Regions from separate parts of the Streptomyces sp. NPDC001796 genome, predicted to be linked through region 3. Evidence: riboswitches for the same ligand, from Rfam matches in the RefSeq annotation. Region 3 holds a riboswitch; each other region holds the start of a gene.
What was found. Region 3 has a riboswitch for thiamine pyrophosphate ahead of ACFYZE_RS25335 (thiamine ABC transporter substrate binding subunit). Riboswitches for the same ligand answer to the same signal wherever they lie in the genome.

Region 1: another riboswitch for thiamine pyrophosphate. It lies ahead of thiO (glycine oxidase ThiO); the one in region 3 lies ahead of ACFYZE_RS25335 (thiamine ABC transporter substrate binding subunit).
Region 2: another riboswitch for thiamine pyrophosphate. It lies ahead of thiC (phosphomethylpyrimidine synthase ThiC); the one in region 3 lies ahead of ACFYZE_RS25335 (thiamine ABC transporter substrate binding subunit).
Region 4: another riboswitch for thiamine pyrophosphate. It lies ahead of ACFYZE_RS08250 (purine-cytosine permease family protein); the one in region 3 lies ahead of ACFYZE_RS25335 (thiamine ABC transporter substrate binding subunit).

The regions. Positions count from the first base shown of each region.
Region 1 is NZ_JBIAUC010000001.1:620,804-628,137, reverse strand. It holds gene ACFYZE_RS02800 (phytoene desaturase family protein) at 1-692, shown strand, start outside; gene ACFYZE_RS02795 (hypothetical protein) at 708-1,628, opposite strand; gene metF (methylenetetrahydrofolate reductase [NAD(P)H]) at 1,684-2,607, opposite strand; gene thiE (thiamine phosphate synthase) at 2,726-3,376, opposite strand; gene ACFYZE_RS02780 (Rv2175c family DNA-binding protein) at 3,562-3,927, opposite strand; gene ACFYZE_RS02775 (NAD(P)/FAD-dependent oxidoreductase) at 4,008-5,234, opposite strand; TPP riboswitch at 5,360-5,473, shown strand; gene thiO (glycine oxidase ThiO) at 5,471-6,670, shown strand; gene thiS (sulfur carrier protein ThiS) at 6,667-6,867, shown strand; gene ACFYZE_RS02760 (thiazole synthase) at 6,871-7,334, shown strand, end outside.
Region 2 is NZ_JBIAUC010000002.1:529,155-536,488, reverse strand. It holds gene ACFYZE_RS05945 (LacI family DNA-binding transcriptional regulator) at 1-1,098, shown strand, start outside; gene ACFYZE_RS05940 (metallophosphoesterase) at 1,328-2,437, shown strand; gene ACFYZE_RS05935 (hypothetical protein) at 2,630-3,496, shown strand; gene thiC (phosphomethylpyrimidine synthase ThiC) at 3,728-5,512, opposite strand; TPP riboswitch at 5,505-5,661, opposite strand; gene ACFYZE_RS05925 (YibE/F family protein) at 5,733-7,178, shown strand; gene ACFYZE_RS05920 (SsgA family sporulation/cell division regulator) at 7,276-7,334, opposite strand, start outside.
Region 3 is NZ_JBIAUC010000014.1:43,513-50,846, forward strand. It holds gene pyrH (UMP kinase) at 1-256, shown strand, start outside; gene frr (ribosome recycling factor) at 425-982, shown strand; gene ACFYZE_RS25320 (phosphatidate cytidylyltransferase) at 982-2,109, shown strand; gene ACFYZE_RS25325 (YceI family protein) at 2,277-2,954, shown strand; gene rlmN (23S rRNA (adenine(2503)-C(2))-methyltransferase RlmN) at 3,058-4,164, shown strand; TPP riboswitch at 4,198-4,303, shown strand; gene ACFYZE_RS25335 (thiamine ABC transporter substrate binding subunit) at 4,432-5,472, shown strand; gene ACFYZE_RS25340 (ABC transporter permease) at 5,448-7,112, shown strand; gene ACFYZE_RS25345 (ABC transporter ATP-binding protein) at 7,115-7,334, shown strand, end outside.
Region 4 is NZ_JBIAUC010000003.1:340,241-347,574, reverse strand. It holds gene ACFYZE_RS08255 (jacalin-like lectin) at 204-1,535, shown strand; TPP riboswitch at 1,627-1,721, shown strand; gene ACFYZE_RS08250 (purine-cytosine permease family protein) at 1,713-3,131, shown strand; gene thiD (bifunctional hydroxymethylpyrimidine kinase/phosphomethylpyrimidine kinase) at 3,128-3,925, shown strand; gene ACFYZE_RS08240 (arsenic transporter) at 4,039-5,295, shown strand; gene gndA (NADP-dependent phosphogluconate dehydrogenase) at 5,455-6,897, shown strand; gene lpdA (dihydrolipoyl dehydrogenase) at 7,037-7,334, shown strand, end outside.

The DNA of each region.
Region 1 (7,334 bases), on a different contig from region 3:
CGGTGGCCGACGCCGACCATGTTCTGGCGGACGTCCACCCTGCGCGGCTGCGGGCCCTGACGGACCGCCCGCTGAACGACGAGGGTGACGTACGGGCCGACCCCGGCGCGGCCCCACCCTCCCGGTTCACCCTGCTGCTCGCCCTGCGCGGCGGCCGGGAGCCCGGCGCCGTGCACCGCACGGTGGTCCATCCGGCGGCCCCCGAGGCGGAGTGGGACTTCCTGGCCTCACCGGGCGGCGACGTGCCCCCGCCGCCCACGGTGACCGTTCTGCGCCCCGACGACCCCGCACTCACGCCCGACAGCGAGCACGAATCGGTGGTGGCGTCCGCCGTGGTGTCCTCGGAGGCCCCCTGGGAGGACGAGGGCACGGTGAGGCGGTACACGGATCTGCTGCTCGAAGCCGCCGAGCAGGCGATACCCGGTCTGCGGGAGCGGCTGCTGTGGCACGAGGTGCGCGCACCCGGACATGTCGAGGAGGAGACGGGTGCCCCCTCCGGGGCCGTGCCCGCGCCCGCGCTCGCCGCAGGCCGGGGGCGTTTCCTGCACCCGGCGAACACCACTCGGCTGCCCGGTCTTTACCGGGTCGGTGGCTGGTCCCACCCCGGCGGGGGGCTCCCCCACGCCGGCATGTCGGGCGCCCTGGTGGCCGGGCTCATCGTGGAGGGACCGGACTTCCAGGGCTCCCGGTAGGCGCAGCGAGCGGCTCTAGAAGCGGTAGCGCTCGTCGTAGCCGTTGCCGTGCGCGGTGCCGTTGTCCTGGTAGGGGTACGGCTGCTCGGGCGGGAGTTCACCGCCGAGCGCGTCATCAGTGGTGCGCTGCTGGGGCACCCAGACACCGCCGGGCGGGGTCTCGCCGTAGGTGCCGGTGGCGTACTGGTCCTGGCCGTAGGCCTGCTGTCCGTACTGCTGCTGGCCGCCGTACGTGGTGTCGTACGAGCCGCCGCCGTAGGTCCCCGTGCCCTGGTACGGGTCGGAGTATCCGCCGTACTGCTGCTGGCCGCCCTCGTAGCCGTAGTGCTGCTGCTGGCCGTATCCGGAGTAGCCGTCGTAGGCGTAGGCCTGCTGCTCCTGGGGCTGGTCGACGGGGGTGTAGGTGGCATCCGTGTAGACACCGTAGGACCCGGTGTCCTCGGGCAGGGGCTGCGGCTCGTACACGGCGGTGGCCTCGGCCGCGGTCTGCGCGGGCGGGGTGGTCCCCGGGCGGGAGAAGACGTCGTCGTGGTCGTCGTACGCGTCGTCCTGGCGGTACGTTCCGGCGGGCATCGTCGTCGTCGCGGCCGTCGGCTCGACGTCGGTGTCCTCCGCCGCCTCCTCCTGACGGGCCTTCTCTGCCCGGCGGCGCTTGCTTCCGGTGCCCGCGCCCTCGCGCGGGCGGTTGCCGACGGCCCAGCCGGCCGCGAACCCGCGGCGGAACGACAGGGTGACGTAGGTCTGCCCGACCGCGAAGGCGGCGGCGCCCAGGCCGATGACCACGACGGATTGGATGAGCACGCCGAACACGACGCCGAGGAATCCGGCGAACGCGAGCAGCCGCCAGCGCAGGCGTGCCTTGTACTGCAGCAGCACCTCACCGAGCAGCCACAGCGCGACGATGCCGAACGCGATGTAGAGGACCGTCCAGCCCATGTACGCCCCTCTCCCAGTGGCCGCTACGCAGTGTGTCGTATACGGGTGCGGCGGTCTAGGCCCGCTGCGGGTGGTGCAGGCCCAGGTTCTCGTAGATCTCCAGCGTCGCCGTGGAGTTGTTGAGTGTAATGAAGTGCAGTCCGGGGACCCCCTCGGCCAGCAGCCTCGCGCAGAACTCCGTGGCGAAGTCGATGCCGATCGAGCGTACCGCCGCCGGATCGTCCTTCGCCGCGAGGATCCGCTCTTTCAGACCGTCGGGGAGGGCGGCGTTGCTGAGCTGGGGCAGCCGCTCCAGCATCCGCACGCTGGTCACGGGCATGACCTCGGGGATGACGGGGGTGTCGCAGCCGGCCGCGACGACCCGGTCGCGCAGGCGCAGGTACGACTCCGGCTGGAAGAACATCTGCGTGATCGCGTAGTCGGCGCCGGCCCGGCACTTGTCGACGAAGCGTGCGACGTCGGTGTCCCAGTCGCTGGAGCGCGGGTGCATCTCCGGGAAGGCGGCGACGCCCACGCAGAAGTCGCCCGACTCCTTGATGAGCCGGACGAGTTCGGCCGCGTAGGTCACGCCCCTGGGGTGCGGCACCCACTCGCCCATGGGGTCGCCGGGCGGGTCGCCGCGCACCGCGAGCATGTTGCGGATCCCGGCGTCGGCGTACTGGCCGATGATGTTGCGCAGCTCGGCGACGGAGTGGTTGACCGCGGTGAGGTGGGCGACCGGGGTGAGCGTCGTGTCGGCGACGATCTGCTCGGTCTCCTTGACCGTGCCCGCACGGGTGGAACCGCCGGCGCCGTACGTGACGGAGACGAAGTCGGGGGCGACCGCCTCGACCCTTCGGAGCGCGCTCCACAGGTTCCGCTGGCCCTTGGGGGTCTTCGGCGCCGAGAACTCGAAGGAGTACGTCGTCTTGCCGGTGGCGAGGATGTCGCGCACGGTCCGTGCGCGATCTGTCCTCGTGGATGCGGTTCCGAGGGCCATAGTCGCAGGTTAGCCAGGGCTCGGCGGTCCCCCAACCGGACGCCTGGGATTTGCCCGAATTGTCGACTTGTTGTCCACCCATCGGACACCGCGGGGCAGTACCGGCCTCCGGGCGCTCCTACGCGGCGCGCAGCCGCTTGGCGAACTCGGCCGCCGCCGCGCCCGGGTCGTCCGCCTCCGTGATCGCGCGGACGACCACCACGCGGCGGGCGCCGGCCTCGAGGACCTGATCCAGGTTGCCGAGGTCGATGCCGCCGATGGCGAACCAGGGGCGGCCGGTGCCGAGCGCGGCGGTGTGACGGACCAGGCCGAGGCCCGGGGCGGGGCGGCCGGGTTTGGTGGGGGTGGGCCAGCAGGGGCCGGTGCAGAAGTAGTCCACACCCTCCTGGACGGCGGCGGCCTCGGCCTCCGCCTCGGAGTGGGTGGAGCGGCCTATGAGGATGTCGTCGCCGAGGACGGCGCGGGCCGCGGGGACGGGGAGGTCGCCCTGGCCGAGGTGCAGGACGTCGGAGCGGGCGGCGTGGGCGACGTCCGCGCGGTCGTTCACCGCGAGGAGCTTGCCGTGGCGGGCACAGGCCTCGGCGAAGACCTGGAGGTGCTCCAGCTCCTCGGCGGCCTCCATGCCCTTCTCGCGCAGCTGCACGATGTCGACGCCGCCGGCGAGGACCGCGTCGAGGAACTCGGCGAGGTCGCCCTGGCGCTTGCGTGCGTCCGTGCACAGATAGACGCGGGCGTCGGCGAGCCGGGCGGTGCGGGTGGTGTCGGGCACGGTGGTGTTCCCCCCGTTGTCGGTGGCGTACGGGCCGCGGCGGGGCGCGGTCGGCCGGGGCGGGGCGTGTCCCTGGCCCGCGGCCCGTACCTCGGACGGTTTTTCTTGTGTGTCGGCCTGATCGGACCGGAACAGGTCCGATCGGGTCAGCTCCGGTCGGGTCCGGTCCGATCAGGCCGGATCGATCAGACGGCGAGCGCCTGTGCGCGGCGCTTCACCTCCGTGCCGCGATTCTCGCTGAGAGCCTGCGCGGGGGTGCCGGGCAGAGTCGGGTCGGGGGTGAAGAGCCACTCGATCATCTCTTCGACCGTGAAGCCGTCGTCCCGCAGCAGGGTCAGGGTGCCTGACAGGCCCTTGACCACCTTGTCCCCGTCGATGAAGGCGGCGGGGACGTGCAGCGCCTTGTTCTCGCCTCGGCGGACGGCGATGAGCTGGCCCTCCTTGACCAGCTGCCGCACGCGGGTCACCTCCACGCCGAGGGCTTCGGCGATGTCGGGCAGGGTGAGCCAGGCGGGGACGAGAGCATCGATCTTTGCGTCAATCTCGGTCACGGGATCAAGCGTGCCATCCCGCACTGACAGTCGGAAGCGGAGCGCCTCCGGCGGGGTTAGGCGGAGAGGGTGGTTGCGCCCTACGCCGTGGCCTCCTTGAGCGGGCGGGACGGGTCCGACAGCAGTGCGGGGTCCATGGGGGTGCCCGACTCGATCAGGCGGCGGCCCTGCGCCAGGTCCCGGGGGCGGCCCACGGCCAGCAGGGCCACCAGGCGGCCCTCGCGCAGCCAGCAGACCGTCCAGGCCGCGCCCTCGGGATCGCCGCGCCACACCGTCGTGTCGGCGGACGCGTGGTGGCCCACGTACTGGACGAACCGGCCGAACTGCTCCGACCAGAAATACGGCACCGGGTCGTACGCCACCGGTGTCTGGCCGATGATGTTCGCGGCCACCGTGCGCGGACCCTGGAGGGCGTTGTCCCAGTGGTGGACGAGCAGGCGCTCCTCGTAGCGGCCCGACGGGAAGGACGCGCAGTCACCGACCGCGTACACGTCCGGCACCGAGGTGCGCAGATGGTCGTCGGCCAGCACCTCGCCGTGCACGCCCAGCTCGATCCCGGACCCGGCGAGCCAGGCGGTGGCGGGCCGGGCTCCGATGCCCACCACCACCGCCCCGGCCGGCACCCGGGAGCCGTCGTCCAGCACGACCGCGCCCGGCTCGATGCGGTCCACGCGCGCTTGTGTGCGCAGCTCGGCACCGCTGTCCGCGTACCAGGCCGTCATCGGCACCGCCACCTCCGCGGGCAGCGCCCCCGCGAGCGGCCGGTCCGCGGCCTCCACCACGGTCACCGCGCAGCCCGCCTCGCGCGCGGCGGTGGCGAACTCGGCGCCGATCCAGCCGGCGCCGACGACCACGATGTCGTGCTGACGGGCGAGCACCGGCCGCAGCCGCTCGGCGTCGTCCAGGGTGCGCAGCAGATGCACCCCGGGGACGCCCTCCGCGCCCGGCAGCCGGATCGGCTCCGCCCCGGTCGCGATGACCAGGACGTCGTACGGGACGGGGCCCCGCTCGGTGTCCAGCTCGTGGTCCCCGGGGCGCAGGCCGGTCGCTTCGCGACCCAGTTCGAGCCCAATGTCCAGCGCCTCGAAGTCGACGTCGAAGGCGGAGCCCTCGGCCTTGCCGAGCAGCACGGCCTTGGACAGCGGCGGCCTGTCGTACGGCTGGTGCGGCTCCGCGCCGATCAGCGTCACGCCGCCGGTGAAGCCCTGTTCCCGCAGGGCGACCGCGGTCTGCACCCCGGCCATGCCCGCGCCCACGACGACGACGCGCCGCGCCGTACCACCCCGTGCCTGCGTCTGCTCGCTCACCTGATCACCATAGACAACTGACGAATTGTCAGTCAGGGGGCGTGCTGAGTGACGTCCTGCACAGCCCCCGGGCCGGGCGGGAGGCTGTCTTACCGAGCCGAACGGCACGGGCTAGGGTTGCCACCGTAAGCACTCGCGGGAGCCCGGGCGCACCGGGCTGAGAGGGAGGCTGGGACGGCCTCCGACCGTACGAACCTGATCCGGGTCATGCCGGCGAAGGGAGGGGCTGGACGCCCATGTCGCGTACACCGGACGAACCGTCGACATCGAGCGATCCGTCGACCGTGTCGGACGTCCTCGTCATCGGGGGCGGGATCATCGGTCTGGTGACCGCCTGGCGGGCGGCGCAGCGGGGGTTCGCCACCGCCGTGGTGGATCCGGAGCCGGGCGGCGGAGCCGCGCAGGTGGCCGCCGGGATGCTGGCCGCCGTCACCGAGCTGCACCACGGCGAGCAGACGCTGCTCGCCCTGAATCTCGCCTCCGCGCGCCGCTACCCGGACTTCGCCGCAGAACTGACCGAGGCCACCGGCCGGGACCTGGGCTACCGCCGCTGCGGCACGCTCGCCGTGGCGCTCGACGCCGACGACCGCGCCGAGCTGCGCGAACTGCACGCCCTGCAGCAGCGCTCGGGGCTGGAGTCGGAGTGGCTGAGCGGGCGGGAGTGCCGCCGTCTGGAGCCGATGCTCGCGCCGGGCGTGCGCGGGGGGCTCAGGGTCGACGGCGACCACCAGATCGACCCCCGCCGCCTCGCCGCGGCCCTGGTGACGGCCTGTGAACGCGCCGGGGTGGTCTTCCACCGGGTGTGGGCCGAGCGGCTCACGGTGGTGCGGGAGCGGGCCTGCGGGGTACGGACCGCCGACGGCACCGAGCTCGCCGCCGGGCAGGTCGTCCTCGCCGCGGGCAGCCTCAGCGGGCGGCTCGCGGGCGTCCCGGACGACGTCCTGCCGCCCGTACGCCCCGTGAAGGGTCAGGTGCTGCGGCTGACCGTGCCCGCGCGGTACGCGCCGTTCCTGAGCCGTACGGTGCGCGCCGTCGTCCGCGGTGGCGCGATCTACCTCGTGCCGCGTGAGAACGGCGAGCTGGTGGTCGGCGCGACCAGCGAGGAGCTTGGCTGGGACACCACGGTCACCGCGGGCGGGGTGTACGAGCTGCTGCGGGACGCGCACGAGCTGGTGCCCGGGATCACCGAGCTGCCGCTCACCGAGACGCGGGCGGGTCTGCGCCCGGGCTCGCCGGACAACGCGCCGCTGCTCGGCCCCACCGGGCTGGACGGCCTGCTGCTGGCCACCGGCCACTACCGCAACGGTGTCCTGCTCACCCCGGTCACCGGTGACGTCATGGCGCACGTGCTGACCACCGGTGAGCTTCCCGAGGAGGCCCGCCCCTTCACGCCCCGGCGTTTCACCGCCGCCGCACTCACGGAGCAGCCCGTATGAACATCTCGGTCAACGGGGAGACCCGCGAGGTCACCCCCGGTGTCGCGCTCGACGCGGTGGTGCGGAGCCTGACCGCCGCCCCCTCGGGCGTGGCCGCCGCCGTCAACGAAACCGTCGTCCCGCGCGCGCAGTGGGCGTCGACGTCCCTCAGCGAGGGAGACCGCGTCGAGGTCCTCACCGCCGTCCAAGGAGGCTGACCCATGGCTGACGATCCCTTCGTCCTCGGTGGGACCACCTACTCGTCCCGGCTGATCATGGGCACGGGGGGTGCCCCGAGCCTGGATGTGCTGGAGCGGGCGCTGGTGGCGTCCGGCACGGAGCTGACGACGGTCGCGATGCGGCGCGTCGACGCCTCGGTGCACGGCTCGGTCCTGTCCGTGCTCGACAAGCTGGGCATCCGGGTGCTGCCGAACACCGCGGGCTGCTTCACCGCGGGCGAGGCCGTGCTCACCGCCCGCCTCGCGCGCGAGGCCCTCGGCACGGATCTGGTCAAGCTGGAGGTCATCGCCGACGAGCGGACCCTGCTGCCGGACCCGGTCGAACTGCTGGAGGCGGCCGAGACGCTGGTGGACGACGGCTTCACCGTGCTGCCGTACACGAACGACGACCCCGTTCTCGCCCGCAAGCTGGAGGACGTCGGCTGCGCCGCGATCATGCCGCTCGG
Region 2 (7,334 bases), on a different contig from region 3:
AAGCACCAGGTGAGCCGGGCGGAGACCTCCCGCCGAGGCAGCCGGCCAGGCCGGGCGGGCATCAGAGACGTGGCCGCCGCCGCCGGGGTCTCCATCACGACAGTCTCCGACGCCCTCAACGGCAAGGGCCGGCTACCGGACGCCACCCGACGCCACGTCCGCGAGGTCGCCGACCGGCTGGGCTACCGCCCCTCGGCCGCGGCCCGCACCCTCCGTACCGGCAAGTCGGGCCTCATCGGCCTGACCGTGACGACGTACGGGGATGAACCTTTCACCTTCACCGAATTCGCGTACTTCGCGGAGATGGCCAGGGCCGCCACCTCCGCCGCGCTCGCCCGGGGATACGCCCTGGTCATCCTGCCCGCCACCTCGCGCCACGACGTGTGGTCGAACGTCGCCCTGGACGGCACGGTCGTCATCGACCCCTCCGACCAGGACCCGGTGGTCACCGAACTGGTCCGGCAGGGGTTACCGGTCGTCTCCGACGGCCGCCCGGCCGGCTCCCTCCCGGTCACCGCCTGGGTCGACAACGACCACGAGGCCGCCGTCCTCGGCATCCTCGACCACCTGGCGGATGCGGGCGCCCGCCGCATCGGGCTGCTGACCGGCACCACGACGGACACCTACACGCACCTGTCCACGACCGCGTACCTCAACTGGTGCGAGCGCGTCGGACAGGATCCGGTCTACGAGGCCTACCCGGCACACGACCCGTGCGCGGGCGCCGTCGCCGCCGACCGGCTGCTGGCCCGTCCGGACCGCCCCGACGCGGTCTACGGGCTCTTCGACCCGAACGGCACCGACCTGCTCGCCGCAGCCCGCCGCTACGGCCTGCGCGTCCCCGACGACCTGCTGCTCGTGTGCTGCAGCGAGTCCGCCGTGTACGCCAACACCGAGCCTCCCGTCACCACGCTCTCCCTCAAACCGCGCCGGATCGGCACCGCGGTGGTCCAGCTCCTCATCGACGCCATCGAGGGTGTCCAGCCGGAGCAGCCGGTCGAGCAGGTGATACCGACCGAACTGATCGTGCGTACGTCGTCCGAGCGACGCCCGCCCCGCACCACGGTCAGCCCGCCCCGGTCGCCCGGACACAGATAGCCCGGCACGCGGCCCGCGGGTGACGCACCAGTCGCCCGCGGGCGCCCGGCGACCGGGACACCGGCGGGAAACCCCCGCCCATTTAGGGCGAATGCCGCGGTGAACTGGAGGGCTTCCCCGATTCACCACCCCTGGGTCATCACATGGCGCGATCCGCATTCCTATGATGGGCCCACGACACCGCGGGCCGCTGCGACCAGGCAGTCCGATGCGGTGCAGATGCGGCGCGATGGTGGAGGGGTCGATGACTCAGGGGGCCGGTCAGGGACCCGAGGTGGAGCGGACGGCGACGTTGCGCGACTTCCGGGTGCCCGCGTACGTCCACGAGGCCGGTCCGTACGCGCAGAGCACGCCCCAGGACCAGGTCACCGGACCCGTCGCCGCCGCGGAGACCTACCCCCACGGCTACTCCGACGCCTACACGCCCACCGAACGGGACCTCCCGGTCGTCAACCGCGGTGACACTCTCCAGGCGGACGTCGCTCCCACGGCCGTGCCCTCCCCGCAGTCCGCGGAGGGTCCCGGTCCGCTGTTCGTCGTCGGGGACGTGCACGGCTATCTCGACCAGCTCATGGCGGCGCTCCAGGAGAAGGGCCTCGTCGACGCCGAGGGGAGCTGGTGCGCGGGCACGGCGCGGCTGTGGTTCCTCGGCGACTTCACCGACCGCGGGCCCGACGGCATCGGCGTCATCGATCTGGTGATGCGGCTGTCCGCTGAGGCGGCCGCGGCCGGCGGCTACTGCAAGGCGCTCATGGGCAACCACGAGCTGCTGCTGCTCGGCGCCAAGCGGTTCGGCGACACGCCGGTGAACTCCGGCGCGGGCACCGCCACCTTCCAGGCGGCCTGGTTGCTCAACGGCGGCCAGAAGACCGACATGGACCGCCTGCAGGACCACCACCTGCAGTGGATGGCCCGCCTCGACGCGGTGGAGGAGGTCGACGGGCACCTGCTGGTCCACTCGGACACCACCGCCTACCTCGACTACGGTGACTCCATCGAGGCGGTCAACGACACCATCCGCGAGACGCTCACCCGTAACGACGCGGACGAGGTGTGGGACCTCTTCCGCAAGTTCACCAAGCGCTTCTCCTTCCGTGACGAGGGCGGCGCCGACGCCGTACGGTCCCTGCTGGACACCTACGGCGGCAGGCGCATCGTCCACGGCCACAGCCCCATTCCCTACCTGCTCGGAGAAGTCGGCTCGGAGGACGGCGAGGACGGCACGGGCCCCGTGGTCGAGGGGCCGCACGTCTACGCGGACGGACTGGCGATCGCGATGGACGGCGGGGTGACCATGGCCGGAAAGCTGCTGGTCCAGCAACTTCCCTTGGATATCTGAGCGTTCCCCGGACAAACATCCCCCGACGGAGGACCGCGCACAGGAGCGCAGGCCGGGGCCATTTTCCGGAAACCCCCTGTCACCGCGCGCCGTCGCCGCTCTACCATCGGCTTATCCGTAGCAGGCTCCCCTCCGTTTCTGCCCGACGGCTCGTCAGCATGCCGAGCCACAAGCCCTACGGAGCATCGGGGGATGCACATGAACAGCGTTCCGCAGCACCTGCTGAGCGAGGACCGCCAGGACTACGAGCGGATCCTCGATGAGGCGCTGCGCTCCGCACCACACCGCCCGGATCTGTCCGCTGTGGGTCAGCGGCTGAACCCCGAACAGTTGCGCACCATGGCGCTGAACGCCACCGCCCTCATCACCGCGGCGGCGGCCACCGAGTACCAGCACTACGTGATGGTCCGCGAGGAACTGCGCCGGCCGGCGCCGTCCACCCCGATCGTCCAGGACGGCACCCCCGGTTCCCCGGAGGCGGACCTGGACGCCCTGGGGCTCGCGGCCACCGTGGGAGAGGCCGCCGCGAGCGCCGGGACCGGTGCCGTCATCGCGGTCCTCGCCCCCTTCCTCGCGGGTGCGGCAGCGGCGATCTTCCTGCTCGTGGGGTACATCCTCAAGATGGTCAATCCCGATCAGGCGTTCGCCCGGACGCTCCTGACGACCGGGTGGGTCTTCGGCGCGGTGACCGCGGCGTCGATCCTGGTCGCCGCGATCGGCCTGCTGCTCACCGCCCTGCGCAACAGCTCCTCGGCACAAGGGGCGGACGCGTCGGGCACGTTGACGACGGAGGTGTCCCGGGCCAGGGATGCCTGGCACGAGGCACTGCTGGAGCGCGGCATCCTGCCGTTCCTCCGTGAGGCGCTCAGCGACCCGGGCACGGCCGCGATGACCCGGAAGGCACCGGAGGCGACCGCCGGCCGCATCCCGCACCTCGGCTACGACCGTCCGGGGTTCAGCAGCCCCGACAGCGGTCCGGCCGCCGGTACGCGCCCCAGCTTCACCAGCCCCGACTTCACCAGCCCGGACTTCGGCGGGCCGGAGCACACGCCGGAGTGACCGGCCCGGCCGGCGACCGGTCGCCACCGAGGTGCGCAAGGCGGGGGCGCCCACCTCCGGACCATCCCCGGAGTGGCCCCGCCCCCGGCCGACCCACCGACGTCCGGCCCGCTCACGAAAGGCGCGGGCCCATGTCGTGGTCACTCCGCGTCAGTCGGCCCCTCCGGCCCGCGCAGCGACGACGCAGGCCGGTGGGCACCGCATGACGGGACGTCGGCGGGCACTGCCAGATCAGTCGGCGATCGGCAGGTACACCCGGTTTCCCGCCTCGGCGAACTCCCTCGACTTCTGTGCCATGCCCTCCTCGATCTCCTCGCGGTTGCCGCCGTGCTCACGGCGGATGTCCTGGGAGATCTTCATCGAGCAGAACTTCGGACCGCACATCGAGCAGAAGTGCGCGGTCTTGGCCGGCTCCGCCGGAAGGGTCTCGTCGTGGAAGGCACGGGCCGTGTCCGGGTCGAGGGCCAGATTGAACTGGTCCTCCCAGCGGAACTCGAAGCGCGCGTCGGACAGAGCGTCGTCCCACGCCTGCGCACCCGGATGGCCCTTGGCGAGGTCGGCCGCATGGGCAGCGATCTTGTAGGTGATCACACCGGTCTTGACATCGTCGCGGTTGGGCAGGCCCAAGTGCTCCTTGGGGGTGACGTAGCAGAGCATGGCCGTGCCCCACCAGGCGATCATCGCGGCGCCGATGCCCGAGGTGATGTGGTCGTACGCCGGCGCGATGTCCGTCGTCAGCGGCCCGAGCGTGTAGAACGGAGCTTCATCGCAGATCTCCTGCTGAAGGTCGATGTTCTCCTTGATCTTGTGCATCGGGACGTGTCCCGGGCCCTCGATCATGGTCTGTACGTTGAAACGCCTGGCGATCCGGCCGAGTTCCCCGAGCGTGCGCAGTTCCGCGAACTGTGCCTCGTCGTTGGCGTCCGCGATGGAGCCGGGCCTGAGGCCGTCGCCCAGCGAGTACGTGACGTCGTAGGCCGCGAGGATTTCGCACAGTTCTTCGAAGTGTTCGTACAGGAACGACTCCTTGTGGTGGGCGAGGCACCACGCCGCCATGATCGAGCCGCCACGCGAGACGATGCCGGTCTTGCGGTTCGCGGTCAGCGGTACGTACGGCAGACGCACCCCCGCGTGCACCGTCATGTAGTCCACGCCCTGCTCGGCCTGCTCGATGACCGTGTCCTTGTAGATCTCCCAGGTCAGTTCCTCGGCCTTCCCGTCGACCTTCTCGAGGGCCTGATAGAGCGGCACCGTGCCGATCGGCACGGGGGAGTTGCGCAGCACCCACTCGCGCGTGGTGTGGATGTTGCGGCCGGTAGACAGATCCATGACCGTGTCGGCGCCCCAGCGGGTCGCCCAGGTCATCTTCTCGACCTCCTCCTCGATGGACGAGGTGACGGCGGAGTTGCCGATGTTGGCGTTGACCTTCACCAGGAACCGCTTACCGATGATCATCGGCTCGATCTCGGGGTGGTTGACGTTGGCCGGGAGGACCGCACGGCCTGCCGCGATCTCCTCGCGCACCACTTCCGGGGACACGTTCTCCCGGAGGGCGACGAACTCCATCTCGGGCGTGATCTCCCCACGGCGTGCGTACGCCAGTTGCGTCACCGCTTTGCCGTCGCGGCCGCGGCGAGGCTGACGCGGGCGCCCCGGGAACACCGCGTCGAGGTTGCGCAGTCCGCCCCGCGGCGACGTGTGCTTGATGCCGTCGTCCTCGGGGCGGACGGGACGGCCCGCGTACTCCTCGGTGTCGCCGCGGGCGGTGATCCAGTTCTCCCGCAATGGGGGCAAGCCCCTGCGGACGTCGGTCTGGACCAGTGGATCGGTGTACGGGCCGGAGGTGTCGTACAGCGTGACCGACTGCCCGTTGGTGAGGTGCACCCGACGGACCGGCACCCGCAGGTCGGGGCGTGAGCCCTCGATGTACGCCTTGTGCCAGCCGATGGACTGTCCAGCCTCCTGCGACTGTTCGCCCTGAACGGAGGCAGGCGTGCGTACGTCCTTGTTGGTCATGAGACCTACTCCCTACGCCGGCATTACCCGGTAACAGGTTCAGCGGTCGACGCAGCGGTTTCCGTCCGCCGATGTTCCACGTGAAACATCGCGTCTACGGAGGTCAGCGCCCTCTCAGCCCGGTGCTCCGAGCTCCCGCGTGTGCAAAGGTCCCCCCACGCTAGCGTCTCTTTGCGCGAGCTGAACAGTGGGCCTCACGCCTTCTTGCGATGATGCCTCGGTGACCACGACACAGCATCCGCCCCCGTACCCACCGCCCGACCCGCCCCACGGCCACGGCCCGGGTGACGCACATGGCCATGGACCGAGCGGCGGGCACGGGCAGGGAACACGCGGCGGGCACGGTCACTCGCACAGCCACAGCCACAGCCACAGCCATGGCTCGGCGGCGCCCGTGTCGCTGCACCTGCGCAGGGTCATCGCCGCGATCCTCATTCCCTTCACGGCAGCCGTGGTCGTCGGTCTGGTCGTGCTGTGGCCCGGCGGAGTGCCGTCACACAAGCGCACCGGCGTGGGATTCGACCGGCAGACCCAGCAGGCCACGGTCACCAGGGTGGTGGAGGTGGACTGCAAGTCCGTGAACGCCTCGGGTGACACCCCGACCGGTGACACTTCCACGGCCGAGGGCTCCTCGGCCCAGCAGCAGTCGACCGGCACCTGCAAGAAGGCGACCGTGCGCGTCGACACGGGCAAGGACCAGGGCCGGACGTTCACGGAGATCGTCCAGCCGGACCAGTCACGGCAGTTGCATCAGGGCGAGAAGGTCGTGGTCGCGTACGAACCGTCCGCCCCCAGGGACCTGCAGTACTCAGTGGCGGATGTGAACCGCAAGGTCCCCATGGCGTTGCTGGCCGGCATCTTCGCCATCGCCGTGGTGGTCGTCGGCCGGATGCGCGGTGTGATGGCGCTCATCGCGCTGGCCGTCAGCTTCCTGGTGCTGAGCCTGTTCATCCTGCCGGCGATCCTGCAGGGCTCGAACCCCCTGCTCGTGGCCGTGGTCGGGTCCAGCGCCATCATGCTGATCGCCCTCTACATGTGCCACGGCCTCTCGGCACGCACCTCGGTGGCGGTGCTCGGCACGCTCATCTCCCTGTCCCTGATCGGTGTGCTGGGCTCCCTGTTCATCGGCTGGGCCGCGCTGACCGGCAACACCGACGACAACACCGGCCTGATCCACGGCCTGTACCCGGGTATCGACATGAGCGGCCTGCTGCTGGCCGGCGTCATCATCGGCTCCCTCGGCGTCCTCGACGATGTGACGGTGACGCAGACCTCGGCGGTCTGGGAACTCCACGAAGCGAACCCGTCGATGGGCTGGCGTGGTCTGTACCGCGCGGGAATCCGCATCGGCCGCGACCACATCGCGTCGGTCGTCAACACACTCGTCCTGGCGTACGCGGGTGCCGCTCTGCCGCTGTTGCTGCTGTTCTCGATCGCGCAGAGCAGCGTGGTCACCGTTGCCGACAGCGAGCTGGTCGCGGAGGAGATCGTGCGCACGCTCGTCGGTTCGATCGGCCTGGTCGCCTCGGTGCCGGTGACCACGGCACTGGCCGCCCTGGTGGTCTCCGCCGACCGCTCCGACGGCTCCGGCCGGTCCGCCGTTCCGGCCGCCGCTCCGGCCGCCGCACCGGCCCGCGGTGGGCGCGGGCGGCGCCGCAGGCACTGAGGCGCCCGAACCGCGGGGAGGCACCGCAGAAGCGTTACGGCACCCACCGCGCCCCGCACGGCTCCCCGAGGAACCGTTACGGCACCGAAGCGTGGCCTCAGCCCGCGCTCTGCTCCTCGGCCAGGATCCGGTCCAGCGCCTCGTCGAGATGCGCGT
Region 3 (7,334 bases):
GGGTAAGAACGGTGTGGACGGGGTCTACGACTCCGATCCGAAGACCAACCCCGAGGCCGTCAAGTTCGACTCGCTCAGCTACGGCGAGGTCATCACCCGCGACCTGAAGGTCGCCGACATGACCGCGATCACGCTGTGCCGGGACAACAAGCTGCCCATCCTCGTCTTCGAGCTGCTGGCGGAGGGCAATATCGCCCGGGCCGTCAAGGGTGAGAAGATCGGCACACTCGTGGGTGACCAGGGCGGCCGGGAGTGACCGGAGGCAGACCCGTCGGGGGCGGACCCCGTCCGGGCGACGGACCCTGACCGGGGGATGGACAATGTCCTGCCGGTCGGGAACCGTGCAGGAAGAAGACGCGACGCAGCCGGCCGCAGACCGATGAGGACCGTTGCCGGGCCTACTCAAGACACGCAGGAGCAAGTGGTGATCGAAGAGACCCTCCTCGAGGCCGAGGAGAAGATGGAGAAGGCCGTCGTGGTCGCCAAGGAGGACTTCGCCGCGATCCGCACCGGTCGTGCGCACCCGGCGATGTTCAACAAGATCGTGGCCGACTACTACGGCGCACCGACGCCGATCAACCAGCTGGCCTCGTTCTCGGTGCCGGAACCGCGTATGGCCGTGGTGACGCCGTTCGACAAGAGCGCGCTGCGCAACATCGAGCAGGCGATCCGCGACTCCGACCTGGGCGTCAACCCGAGCAATGACGGCAACATCATCCGTGTGGTGTTCCCCGAGCTCACCGAGGAGCGGCGCCGCGAGTACATCAAGGTCGCCAAGGGCAAGGGCGAGGACGCCAAGGTCTCGATCCGCTCCGTGCGCCGCAAGGCGAAGGACGCCATCGACAAGCTCGTCAAGGACGGCGAGGTCGGCGAGGACGAGGGCCGCCGTGCGGAGAAGGAGCTCGACGACACCACCGCGAAGTACGTCGCACAGGTGGACGAGCTGCTCAAGCACAAGGAAGCGGAGCTGCTCGAGGTCTGATGAACGACTCTTCCTGGGGGACGCCGCCACAGGCCGGGTACTGGGGGCCCACCGAACAGGGGCCTGGCCAGGGCGTCGGCCCGGCGGGTCCCGCGTACGATGCGCATGACGCCCAGCAGACTCGCCCCATGCCCATCGTGCCCGAGGTACCCGCGCCCGGCGGAGACCAGGATGACGACCGGGGGGTCGCCGCCCGTCGACGCGGCCCCTTGTTCCGCGACGAGACGCCGCAGGTGCCGTCCCCGTGGGCGGCGCCGCAGAATACGGAACCGATGCCCGACGCCCCGCAGCCGGCACCCGCACCGCAGAAGAAGAGTGCGGGCCGTGACCTGGGCGCGGCCATAGGGGTCGGCGTCGGGCTCGGCGTCGTGATCGTCGCCTCGTTGTTCATCGTCAAGGCCGTGTTCGTCGGCGTCATAGCGGTCGCCGTCGTGGTGGGCCTGTGGGAGTTGACGAAGCGCCTGGAGGAACGCAAGGGCATCAAGGCGCCGCTGGTACCGCTCGCGGTCGGCGGCGCGGCGATGGTCGTCGCCGGGTATGTGCGGGGCGCCGAGGGAGCCTGGGTGGCGATGGCGCTGACCGCGCTCGCGGCCCTGGTGTGGCGTATGACGGAACCGCCGGACGGCTACCTCCGGGACGTCACGGCAGGCGTCTTCGCAGCCTTCTACGTGCCGTTCCTGGCCACGTTCGTCGCCATGATGCTCACCGCCGACGACGGCCCGCAGCGCGTGCTGACCTTCCTGCTCCTGACGGTCGTCAGTGACACGGGCGCGTACGCGATCGGCTGGCGCTTCGGCCGGCACAAGCTGGCCCCGCGCATCAGTCCCGGCAAGACCCGAGAGGGTCTCATGGGAGCGGTCACCTTCGCGATGGGCGCGGGCGCCCTGTGCATGCAGTTCCTGATCGACGGCGGTGCCTGGTGGCAGGGCCTGCTGCTGGGGCTCGCGGTCGCGGCCAGCGCCACCCTCGGCGACCTGGGCGAGTCCATGATCAAACGAGACCTCGGCATCAAGGACATGGGCACGCTGCTGCCGGGCCACGGGGGCATCATGGACCGCCTCGACTCCTTGCTGCCGACGGCGCCGGTGGTGTGGCTGCTGATGGTGATCTTCGTCGGGTCGGCCTGACCTGCGCTGTCCTCGCCGAGGGGCTCGTCGTCCACAAGGTGGCGGTGGGCCCCTCTGCCGCGTCGACACCCGGCAGATGCGCTCACCTGTGAAGGTCTGCCGATGAAGGGTCGGGTTTTCTGACCAGGCCTTGCGGGCGCGGTCGCCCTGACATAACTACATGCTTCATGAATCTTTTCGGCCGCAGCTCTCCACTCCGACGCGCGACGGCTCCCGCCGCAGCCGTGGCCCCCGGTGCCCCGTCGAGGCCCGCCGCCCCGGCGCACAGCGGTGTCGGCGTTCTGCCTGATCCCGCTCTGCAGGCGCTCACCGGCGAGTGGATGATCGACCCCGCGCACAGCAGGATCGGGTTCTCCGTGCGGCACGCCATGGTGACGACGGTGCGCGGCGCCTTCACGCAGTACGACAGCCGCCTCTACTTCGACGGCCGCGACCCGGCCCGCTCCCGTGCCGACATAGCGCTGTTCACCGCCAGCGTCGACACCGGTGTCGAGCAGCGCGACGCGCACCTGGTCGGCCGCGACTTCCTGGACTCCGCGACCTATCCACGGATGATCTTCACCAGCACCGCTGTGCGCCTCGTGGGCGAGGACGTCTACCGCATGACAGGTGACCTCACCATCAAGGACACCACCCGTCCCGTCGACCTGGAACTCACCTACATCGGCCATGTGACGGACCCGTTCGGTTACGAGCGCGTCGGTTTCGACGGCACCACCACGATCAACCGTTCCGACTGGGGCCTGACCTACAACGCCAGGCTGGCCGAGGGCGGCGCCATGGTGAGCGAGAAGGTCCGCCTCCAGTTCGACATCGCGGCCATCCGCGCCACCGCCACCGCCTGACGGAGCACGCGGGCTGCGCCGACGGGGGACCGAACCGGACTTCGCGGCCCGGTGAATCCTCGGCCGCGGGCCATTCCAGTGGATCTGAGACACTGGGAGGACCATGCCCAAGCCCGGAGAACTCACTTTCGTCGCGCCGCGCGGAGCCAAGACGCCGCCGCGGCATCTCGCTGATCTCTCGCCCGCCGAGCGCAAGGAGGCGGTCGTCGCGGTCGGCGAGAAGCCGTTCCGCGCCAAGCAGCTCTCGCAGCACTACTTCGCGCGGTTCGCGCACGACCCGGAGCAGTGGACCGACATTCCCGCGCCCTCCCGTGGCAAGCTCCGGGAGGCGCTGCTCCCGGAGCTGATGACGGTCGTCCGGCATCTGGCGACGGACCAGGGCACCACCCGTAAGACGCTGTGGCGGCTGTTCGACGGCACGCTCGTCGAGTCCGTGCTGATGCGCTACCCCGACCGGGTCACCATGTGCATCAGCTCGCAGGCGGGTTGCGGCATGAACTGCCCGTTCTGCGCCACCGGCCAGGCGGGCCTGGACCGCAACCTGTCGACCGCCGAGATCGTGCACCAGATCGTGGACGGCATGCGGGCGCTGCGCGACGGCGAGATTCCCGGCGGCCCGGCGCGGCTGTCCAACATCGTCTTCATGGGCATGGGCGAGCCCCTCGCCAACTACAAGCGCGTCGTGGGTGCGATCCGGGCCCTCACCGATCCCGCGCCGGACGGGCTCGGCCTCTCGCAGCGCGGCATCACCGTCTCCACCGTGGGACTGGTGCCGGCCATCCACCGGTTCGCCGACGAGGGCTTCAAGTGCCGTCTCGCCATCTCCCTGCACGCCCCGGACGACGAGCTGCGCGACACCCTCGTCCCCGTCAACACGCGGTGGAAGGTGCGCGAGGTCCTCGACGCCGGGTTCGACTACGTCGAGAAGTCCGGACGCCGGCTGTCCATCGAGTACGCCCTCATCCGGGACATCAACGACCAGGCCTGGCGCGGTGATCTGCTGGGCCGGCTGCTCAAGGGCAAGCCCGTGCACGTCAACCTGATCCCGCTGAACCCGACGCCCGGCTCCAAGTGGACCGCCTCCCGCCCCGAGGACGAGAAGGCGTTCGTCGAGGCGATCGCCGCCCACGGTGTGCCGGTGACGATCCGGGACACCCGGGGTCAGGAGATCGACGGGGCGTGCGGTCAGCTCGCCGCCACCGAGCGGTAGTCTGAGGGCTGGTCCGTCAGTACGTACATCTTCATATTCCGACAGGGGAGCGCCACAGCGCTGAGAGTGCGGTAGCGACCGCAGACCCTCTGAACCTCGCCCAGGTCATTCTGGGTAGGGAGTTCGGTCTTCACTCGAGCTGTTGCGCCCTGCCCCCGGACCCTCGGAGGTCCGGGGCAGGGCCGCGTCTCTTCCTGGTCACCCCCAGGAGGAATCCAGTTGAGCATCACCGGTAAGCAGTGGGCGGCCGTGGCCGTCGGGCTGGGCATGGTCACGCTGTCCGCGTGCGGGTCGTCCGGTTCCGGAAGTGGGAACGGCAGCGGCGACTCCAAGACCGTGACCCTCGTCAGCCACGACTCGTGGGCCGCCTCGAAGAGCGTCATCGCGGCGTTCGAGAAGGAGTCCGGCTACACCGTCAAGGTCCTCAAGGACGGCGACGCGGGCCAGGCCGTCAACAAGGCGATCCTCACCAAGGACAACCCGCAGGGCGACGTCTTCTTCGGCGTCGACAACACCCTGCTGTCCAGGGCGCTGGACAACGGCCTTTTCCAGCCGTACGAGGCCAAGGGCCTCGACCAGGTCGGTGCCCCGTACCGGCTGGACGGGGACAAGCACCGGGTCACACCCATCGACTACGGCGACATCTGCGTCAACTACGACAAGAAGTACTTCGCCGACCACAAGCTGACCCCGCCGGCCTCCTTCGACGACCTCGTCAAGCCCGAGTACAAGAACCTCCTCGTCACCGAGAACGCCGCCACCTCCTCACCCGGCCTCGGCTTCCTGCTGGGCACCGCCGCGAAGTACGGCGACGGGGGGTGGCCGGACTACTGGAAGAAGCTCAAGGCCAACGGCGTGAAGGTGGTCGACGGCTGGGAGCAGGCCTACAACGAGGAGTTCTCCGGCTCCGCCGGCGGAAAGAAGGCCAAGGGCGACCGGCCGCTCGTCGTCTCCTACGCCTCCTCGCCGCCCGCCGAGGTCGTCTACGCCGACCCCCGGCCCAAGACCGCGCCGACCGGTGTCGCCACCGGCACCTGCTTCCGCCAGATCGAGTTCGCCGGTCTGCTGAGCAACGCGCACAACACCAAGGGCGGCAAGGCGTTCCTCGACTTCCTGATCAGCAGGAGGTTCCAGGAGGACATGCCGCTCAACATGTTCGTCTACCCGGTGGTCGGGGGAGCGAAGGTGCCCGCGGAGTTCACCGAGTACGGGCCCGCGGCCAAGGACCCCGAGACCATGGCCCCCACGAAGATCGCCGCCAACCGTGACCAGTGGGTCAAGTCGTGGACGTCGCTCGTACTGAAGTGACCCCACGCAGGCGGGGTGACGCGACGCGGCTGGGGCTGATGGCCCTGCCCGTCGCGTTCTTCGCGGTCTTCTTCGCCTACCCCGTCGCCGCGATCGTCGCACGCGGTCTGAAGGCGGACGGGGTGTGGCGGTTCGGGCGCGTCGTGGATGTGCTCGCGCAGCCGGACATCCGGCACGTGCTGTGGTTCACGACCTGGCAGGCGCTGGCCTCGACCGCCCTCACCCTGCTGATCGCGCTGCCCGGCGCGTATGTCTTCGCGCGCTACGACTTCCCGGGCAGGCAGCTGCTGCGCGCCGTCGTCACCGTCCCGTTCGTGCTGCCCACGGTGGTCGTCGGCACCGCATTCCTGGCGCTGGTAGGGCGTGGCGGACTCCTCGACGACCTGTGGGGCGTACGGCTCGACACCACCGTGTGGGCCATCCTGCTCGCCCACGTCTTCTTCAACTACGCCGTCGTCGTCCGCACGGTCGGCGGACTGTGGGCGCAGCTCGACCCCCGCCAGGAGGAGGCCGCGCGCGTGCTCGGCGCCTCCCGGCTCACGGCCTGGCGGACGGTGACGCTGCCCGCGCTCGCGCCGGCGGTGGCCGCCGCCGCGCTGATGGTGTTCCTGTTCACCTTCACCTCCTTCGGCGTGGTGCAGATCCTCGGCGGCCCCACCTTCTCCACTCTCGAGGTGGAGATCTACCGGCAGACCTCGGAGATCTTCGACCTGTCCACCGCCGCCGTGCTGACGATCGTCCAGTTCGCCGCGGTGTGCGCGATCCTCGGGGTGCACTCCTGGACGGTGCGCCGCCGGGAGAGCGCGCTGAAGCTGGTCGACCCGTCGCGCACGGCGCGCAGGCCGCGCGGGACCGCACAGTGGGCGCTGCTCGGCGCGGTCCTCGCGACCATCGCCCTCCTGCTCGTCCTGCCGCTCGCCGTCCTCGTCCAGCGCTCGCTCGACGCGCCCGGGTTCGCCTACTACAAGGCACTGACCCGCACCGATGACAGCACCTTCCTCGTCCCGCCCGTCGACGCCATTGTGAACTCCCTCCAGTACGCCGTCGCGGCCACCCTCATCGCGGTACTGATCGGATCGCTCGCCGCCGCGGCCCTCGCCCGCAGGGACGCCGGCCGGCTCGTACGGGGCTTCGACGCGCTGCTGATGCTGCCGCTCGGCGTGTCCGCGGTGACCGTCGGCTTCGGCTTCCTCATCGCGCTCGACAAGCCGCCGCTGGACCTGCGCGGCTCCTGGATCCTGGTGCCGCTCGCGCAGGCGCTGGTGGGCGCACCCTTCGTCGTGCGCACCATGCTGCCGGTGCTGCGGGCCGTGGACGAACGGCTGCGGGAGGCGGCCGCCGTGCTCGGGGCGTCGCCGTGGCGGGTGTGGCGCGAGGTCGATCTGCCGATCGTACGGCGGGCGTTGCTGATCGCCGCCGGGTTCGCGTTCGCCGTGTCGCTGGGCGAGTTCGGGGCGACCGTGTTCATCGCGCGGCCCGACAACCCGACGCTGCCGGTGGCCGTGGCGCGGCTGCTCGCCCGGCCCGGCGACCTCAACTACGGGCAGGCGATGGCCCTGTCGACGATTCTGATGGTGGTGTGCGCCGTGGCGCTGGGCGTCCTGGAGAGGCTGCGGACCGATCGGACGGGGGAGTTCTGACGATGCTCACGCTGCAGGGCGCGACCGTGCGCTTCGACGGGTGGGCCGCGCTCGACCGAGTGGACCTCGAGGTCGCCGAGCAGGAGATCGTGTGCGTGCTCGGGCCGAGCGGCAGCGGCAAGTCGACGCTGCTGCGAACGGTGGCCGGGCTGCAACCCCTCGACGCGGGGCGGCTGTTCCTCGACGGCCGTGACCTTGACGGGGTGCCCGCGCACCGGCGCG
Region 4 (7,334 bases), on a different contig from region 3:
GGGCGCAGGACGAGTTGCCCCGGCAGGGCCCGCCGCGGGCCTTCCCGCACCGGACAGCGGGGCCTCGGCGTCACCGACACCGCGGCGACCGGCAGGTGAAATCTTCAGCGGAAGCGGAGAAAGCGCATTCCCTCACAGGCCCGCCCGCTACTTTTTGACATGCGCGCAACACTCCCTTCCGTCACCCCCAGGAGCCGTTCCCCATGCGCAGACTCCTCGCCGCCCTCGCGGCGGCCACCGCCGCGGTCGGCGGACTCACGGTCACCGCGCCCACCGCCGCGGCGGCCGACTCGGGCACGTTCAACGTGCTCAGCTACAACGTCGCCGGTCTCCCCGAAGGCATCTCCAGCGCCCCGACACCGCGCCAGTCGAGCACCACGACGATCGGCTCACGCCTCGGCCCGTACGACATCGTCCAGGTCCAGGAGGACTTCAACTACCACGCGTACCTGTACGCCGCGGACTCCCACCCGTACCGCACGCCCACCAGCGGCGGCGCCGGCGTCGGCAGCGGACTCAACACGCTGTCCGGAATCCCGTACGACACCGACGACTTCGAGCGCGTCCACTGGAACTCCTGCCAGTACGACTCGGGCGACTGCCTCACCCCCAAGGGCTTCACGTTCATGCGGGAACGCCTGGCCGAGGGCGTCTACGTCGACTTCTACAACCTGCACACCAACGCCGGGACGAACGACGGCGACCTCACCGCACGGGCGGACAACCTCAAGCAGCTGACGGACTTCATCAAGACCCACTCCGCGGGCAACGCCGTCGTCGTCATGGGCGACACCAACACCCGTTACACGCGTTCCGGCGACACGATCGCCGAGTTCGCCGCCGCGAACGGCCTCACCGACGCCTGGGTCAAGCTGGTGCGCGGCGGCACCCCGCCCGCCAAGGGCAGCGACCCGCTGCTCTGCGACGAGAACGCGGTCACCAACAGCTGCGAGGTCGTCGACAAGATCCTCTACCGGGGCAGCAAGCTGGTCTCGCTGGGCGCCACGGCGTACAACAACGAGCACGCCAAGTTCCTCACCGACGACGGCAAGATGCTCTCCGACCACGACCCGATCACCGCGGCGTTCAGCTGGACGCGCAACTCCGCCTTCCAGCTCGGCGACCAGTTCGGCGGGCCGCACGGCGACTACTACAACGACCTCGACAGCGTCCCGGCCGGCGCCCGGGCGACCGGCATCTCGCTGCGCAGCGGCTCCCGTGTCGACCAGGTCGGCGTGACGCTGGCAGGCGGCACCACGCTCGCCCACGGCGGCACGGGCGGTACCGCGTCCTCGCTGACGCTGGGCAGCGGCGAGTACGTGACGAGCGTGCAGCTCTGCGAGGGCCGGTACGACGGCCACACGAGGATCTTCTCCGCGAAGTTCACGACCAACCTCGGCCGCAGCCTGGCGGGCGGCACCACGACCTCCGACTGCGTGACCCGTACGGCGCCCTCCGGCTGGCAGATCGCCGGGTTCCACGGGCGTTCCGGCGGCGAGGTCGACAAGATCGGCTTCATCTACACCCGGCGCTGACGCGCCACGGCGACTCGTCGAGGGCCGCCGACCGACCTGGCAGCGGCCCTCGCGTATGGCTGATTCCCGTCCCCGGGTTAGTCTTGCCGCCGTACCGGACACGGGGTGCCCCCTCTGGGGGCTGAGATCACACCCGTCGAACCTGAACCAGTTCGTACTGGCGGAGGGATGTCTTTCATGCCATCGGCGCATGTCTCGGACGGGCTGCCCACAGGCGGCCGGAGCACCGTCTTCGACGGGCGGATGCCCACCGCTCCCGGCGACCTCAGGGTCGAGGGTCACGGCATCGAGCCGGTCCCCGAGACGAATCGTTACGGCGGGGCAGGCCGGCTGTTCACCGTGTGGTTCGCCCCCAATCTGACCATGACCGGCGTGTTCACCGGGACCATCGGCATCGCGCTCGGCCTGGACTTCACCACCGCGCTCGCCGCCGCCGTCCTCGGCACGGTGCTGGGCGCGGTGCCCACCGCCTATCTGAGCACCTGGGGCAGCCGTACCGGAGCCGGCCAGCTGCCGCTCGCCCGGCTGGCGTTCGGGCGAGCGGTGGTGCTGCCCGGGGTGCTGCAGTGGCTGTCCTCGATCGCCTGGGACGCGCTGATCGGGCTGTTCGGCGGTGATGCGCTGGCGCGGCTCGCCGGCTGGCCGTTCTGGCTGGGCGTCCTTGTGGTGATGCTGGCGCAAGGGGCCCTCGGGGTCCTCGGATACGAGGCGATCCACCGGCTGCAGCTCGTCATGACGTTCGTGCTGGCGGCCGCCTTCGCGCTGATCGCCCTGCGCATGGCGGGCAGCGTGCACCCCGCCTGGACGGGCACCGCGCACGGCGCGGACCGGGCGGGCGCCTTCGTGCTGACCAGCACCATCGCGCTCAGCCTTTCGCTGTCCTGGGCGCCGTACGCCAGCGACTTCAGCCGCTATCTGCCGCGCGGCACGTCACGCCCCCGGATGTTCTGGTGCACGCTGCTCGGCCTCGTGGTGTCCTTCGTCGCCGTGCAGGTCCTCGGGCTGTGGGGCGCCTCGGTCCTGACCGACCAGACGGCCGCGGGCGTGGACCATGTACTGGGCGGGGGCGCGGCCGGCGCCTTCGGACTGCTGGCCGTCGCGCTCGCGGCGCTCGCCAGCAACGCGATGAACGACTACAGCGGCTCCTTGGCGCTGCAGACCGTCGGGGTGCGCCTGCCGCGTCCGGTGGCGGCCGCCCTCGCGGTGGTGCTGGGCTTCCCGCTGGTGCTGTGGATGCACGCGGCGAACACCACCGCCCGCTTCCAGAACGTGCTGTTGTTCGTGAGCTACTGGATCCCGGGGTTCGTGGCCATCGTGGTCGTCGACTGGCTCGCACGGCGCGGCACCGCGGTCGACCTCGCCGCCGGGACCGCGCGGCCGCGCTCGGTGTGGCCGCCGCTGCTGGCGTTCGTCGGCGCCTTCGCCGCGGCGGTGCCGTTCATGGACACCGGCCTGTACGTGGGTCCGGCCGCCCACGCGCTGCACGGCGCCGACGTCTCGTACTACGTGGCGTTCCTGGTGGCCCTCGCGCTGTATGCCCCGCTGCGCGTCCGAGAGGAGATTCGCGTGCGCGTCCGAGAGGAGGGCCGCGCATGACCGCGCCGCCCCGCGTCCTGACCATCGCCGGCTCCGACTCCGGCGGCGGCGCCGGGATCCAGGCCGACCTGAAGACCATGCTGGCGCTCGGCGCCCACGGGATGAGCGTGATCACCGCGGTCACGGCGCAGAACTCCGTGGGAGTGCAGGGGGCGTGGGAGCTGCCCGTGGAGGCGGTGCGCGCCCAGTACCGCAGTGTCGTCGACGACATCGGCGTACAGGCGGTCAAGACGGGCATGCTCGCCTCGCCCGCGCTGGTCACGGCGGTGGCCGACCTGCTCACGGACGTTCCGGCACCGGTCGTGGTGGACCCGGTGAGCGTCTCCAAACACGGCGACCGGCTGCTCGCCGACGACGCCCTGGACGCGGTACGGACCAGGCTGCTGCCGCTCGCCACGGTGACCACGCCGAACCTGGACGAGGTCGCGGAGCTGACCGGCCTCACGGTGACCGACGAGGCGGGCATGCGCCGCGCGGCCGACCGCCTGCTGTCGTACGGGCCCCGGTGGGTGCTCGTGAAGGGCGGGCATCTGCCCGGCGAGGCCGCCGACCTGCTCACGGACGGCCGGCAGGAGCACTGGCTGCGCGCTCCGCGCCACGACAACCGCCACACCCACGGCACGGGCTGCACCCTCGCCTCGGCCGTCGCGGTCGGTCTCGCGCGGGGCCTCACGGTGCCGGAGGCGGTGCGGCAGGCCAAGGCGTACGTCACGGAGGCGATCGCCGCGGGCTTCGCGCTCGGCGCCGGCATCGGACCGGTGGACCACGGCTGGAGGCTGCGTGCGGGCACGTGACGGTGGCCGGGGAAGGGAACCCGCCGTCATGAGGGTGCCTCGGGGAAAGGCGTCACAGACGGATCTGGTGTGATGGACGGGCACCGCCGATCCTTTCGCGGAAGGACCGAACCCTGAACACCCCGCTCGCCGAGGCTCTCTCCGTCGTGCTCCTCGTCGCCGTCCTGGCCGGCGCGGTGGTGCGTCCCTTCAAACTGCCGGAGGCCGTCTGGGCGGTTCCGGCCGCCGGGATCGCCATCCTGACCGGCGCCATCTCCCTGGATCACGCGCGGGCCGAGGCCGAGCGCCTGGGCCCGGTGGTCGGCTTCCTGGCGGCCGTGCTGGTGCTGGCCCACTTCTGTGACGTCGAGGGGCTGTTCCAGGCCTGCGGCGCGTGGATGGCGCGCTGGGCGGCGGGTCGTCCCGGGCGGCTGCTGACCGCGGTGTTCGCGCTCGCCTCGGTGATCACCGCGGTGCTCAGCCTGGACGCCACCGTCGTGCTGCTCACCCCCGTCGTGTTCGCCACCGCGGCCCGCATGGGCGCCCGCCCGAAGCCGCATCTGTACGCCTGCACCCATCTGTCGAACACCGCCTCGCTGCTGCTGCCGGTCTCCAATCTCACCAATCTGCTCGCGTTCGGCGCGGCCGGGCTGAGCTTCACCCGTTTCGCCGCGCTGATGGCTCTGCCGTGGCTGGTGGCGGTGGCCGCCGAGTACACCGTCTTCCGGCGTTTCTTCCGCCACGACCTGGACGCGGGAGCCACCGACGAGGACCACGGCGAGCCGCCGAAGCTGCCGCTGTTCGCGCTGGTGACGGTCGCCTGCACGCTGGCGGGGTTCGTGGTGGCCTCCGCGTTGGGCATCGACCCGGCGTGGTCGGCGGCGGCCGGGGCGCTGGTGCTGGCCGTGCGCGGGCTCCTCCGGCGCCGGGCCACCCCGCTGACGGTGGTGCGCGCGGCGGCGCCGTCCTTCCTGGCGTTCGTGCTGGCGCTGGGCGTCGTGGTGCGCGCGGTCGTCGACAACGGCCTCGCGAGCGCTCTCGGTCAGGTGATCCCCGGTGGCACCGGTCTGCCCGCGCTGCTCGGGGTCGCGGCCCTGGCGGCCGTGCTGGCCAACCTGATCAACAACCTGCCGGCGGTCCTGGTGCTGCTGCCGCTGGCCGCCCCGTCCGGTCCCGGAGCGGTGCTCGCCGTTCTGCTCGGCGTGAACATCGGCCCCAACCTCACCTACGCCGGTTCCCTGGCCACGCTGCTGTGGCGCCGGATCGTCCACCAGCACGAGCACGGCGTCGACCTCAAGGAGTTCACGCGCCTCGGCGCGATCGCCGTGCCGACCGCGCTGGCGGGCGCGGTGGTGGCGCTGTGGGCCTCCCTCCACGTCGTCGGGACCTGACCCGGCTCCGGTTCCCGCACGCTACGGCTCCCCGGCGGTGAGCAACTCCCGCCCCGCCGTCCGTACCTGATCGGTACAGCGGTACGAGCCGCACCGAGCGACATCCGTCGCGCCCGTCCGACACGCGGGCGCGCCGGATCCGGACCCAAGGAGCACAGCATGCAGGCGACCGCGCAGATCGGCGTCACCGGGCTCGCGGTGATGGGCCGCAACCTGGCCCGGAACTTCGCGCGCAACGGCTACACCGTCGCCGTGCACAACCGCACCCCGGCCAGGACCAAGGCGCTGATCGAGGACTTCGGGCACGAGGGCACGTTCGTGGCCGCGGAGACGCCCGAGGAGTTCGTGGCGGCGCTGGAGCGACCCCGCCGCCTGATGATCATGGTGCAGGCGGGGGCGGCGACCGATGCCGTGATCGAGGAGTTCGCCCCGCTCCTGGAACCCGGCGACATGATCATCGACGGGGGCAACGCGCACTTCGCCGACACCCGGCGCCGTGAGCGGGCGCTGCGCGAGCGTGGCATCCACTTCGTCGGCGTGGGCGTCTCCGGCGGCGAGGAGGGGGCGCTCAACGGGCCGAGCATCATGCCCGGCGGCTCACCGGAGTCGTACGCCGCACTCGGCCCGATGTTCGAGAAGATCAGCGCCAAGGTGGACGGCGAACCGTGCGCGACCCATGTCGGCATCGACGGCGCCGGGCACTTCGTCAAGATGGTCCACAACGGCATCGAGTACGCCGACATGCAGCTGATCGGCGAGGCCTACGACCTGCTGCGCCAGGTGGCCGGCTTCTCCCCCGCCGCGATCGCGGAGATCTTCCGCCAGTGGAACAAGGGGCGCCTGGACTCGTATCTGATCGGGATCACGGCGGAGGTGCTGTCCCATGTGGACGCGGCGACCGGCAGGCCGTTCGTGGACGTCGTCGCCGACGCGGCCGGGCAGAAGGGCACCGGGCGCTGGACCGTGCAGACCGCGCTGGAACTGGGCTCCCCGGTGACCGCGATCGCCCAGGCCACCTTCGCCCGCGCCGCCTCCGGCCAGTCCGCGCTGCGCGCCGCGTACCGGGGGCTGCCCGGCGGGACGAACTGGGACCTGACCCCGTACGAGGCCGAGCGCTTCACCGCGCAGGTGGAGCAGGCCCTGTACGCCTCCAAGCTGATCGCCTACGACCAGGGCTGGAAGATGATCCTGGACGCGGCCAGGGAGTTCGGCTGGAAGATCGACCTGGGGGCCGTCGCGAAGATCTGGCGCGGCGGCTGCATCATCCGCGCCGCCTTCCTGGATCGCATACGTGCCGCCTACGCGGCCGATCCGCGCCTGGTCAGCCTGCTGTCGGACGCGGGCTTCGCCGCGGAGATCGCCGAGGCGCAGGTGCCGTGGCGCGAGGTGATCGCGACCGCGGCCCGCCGGGGTGTGCCGGTGCCCGCGTTCTCCGCCGCGCTGTCGTACTACGACTCCCTGCGCGCCGACCGCCTGCCGGCCGCGCTCACCCAGGGCCAGCGCGACTACTTCGGCGCCCACACCTACCGGCGCGTCGACCGCGAGGGGAGCTACCACACCCTCTGGGGCACGCCGGGCCGCACGGAGACGGAGGTCATCTGAGACCGGCGCACCACCGGGCTCCCCCCCCGCGGGAGCCCGACCCGGACACCGACATGCCGAACCGGCGGGCCCGGCCCGGGCCGGGCTGAGCCGTTGCGATCAAGCGGGCGAAAACTTGATTGGACGGTAAGGTCGATCCATGAACGCAGAGTTCGATGTCGTGGTCCTGGGGGCAGGTCCCGGCGGTTATGTGGCAGCCATTCGCGCCGCCCAACTCGGCCTGAGGACCGCTGTCGTCGAAGGTCGGTTCTGGGGCGGCATCTGCTTGAACATCGGGTGCATCCCCGCGAAGGCGCTGTTGAGGAACGCGGAACTGGCTCACCTCGTCGTCCACGAAGCGGACGCCTACGGCCTGAAGTTCGACGGGCAGGTGGGCCTCGACTACCGGGCGGCGTACCTCAGGAGCCGCAAGGTGGCCGACGGGCGGGCCAAAGGCG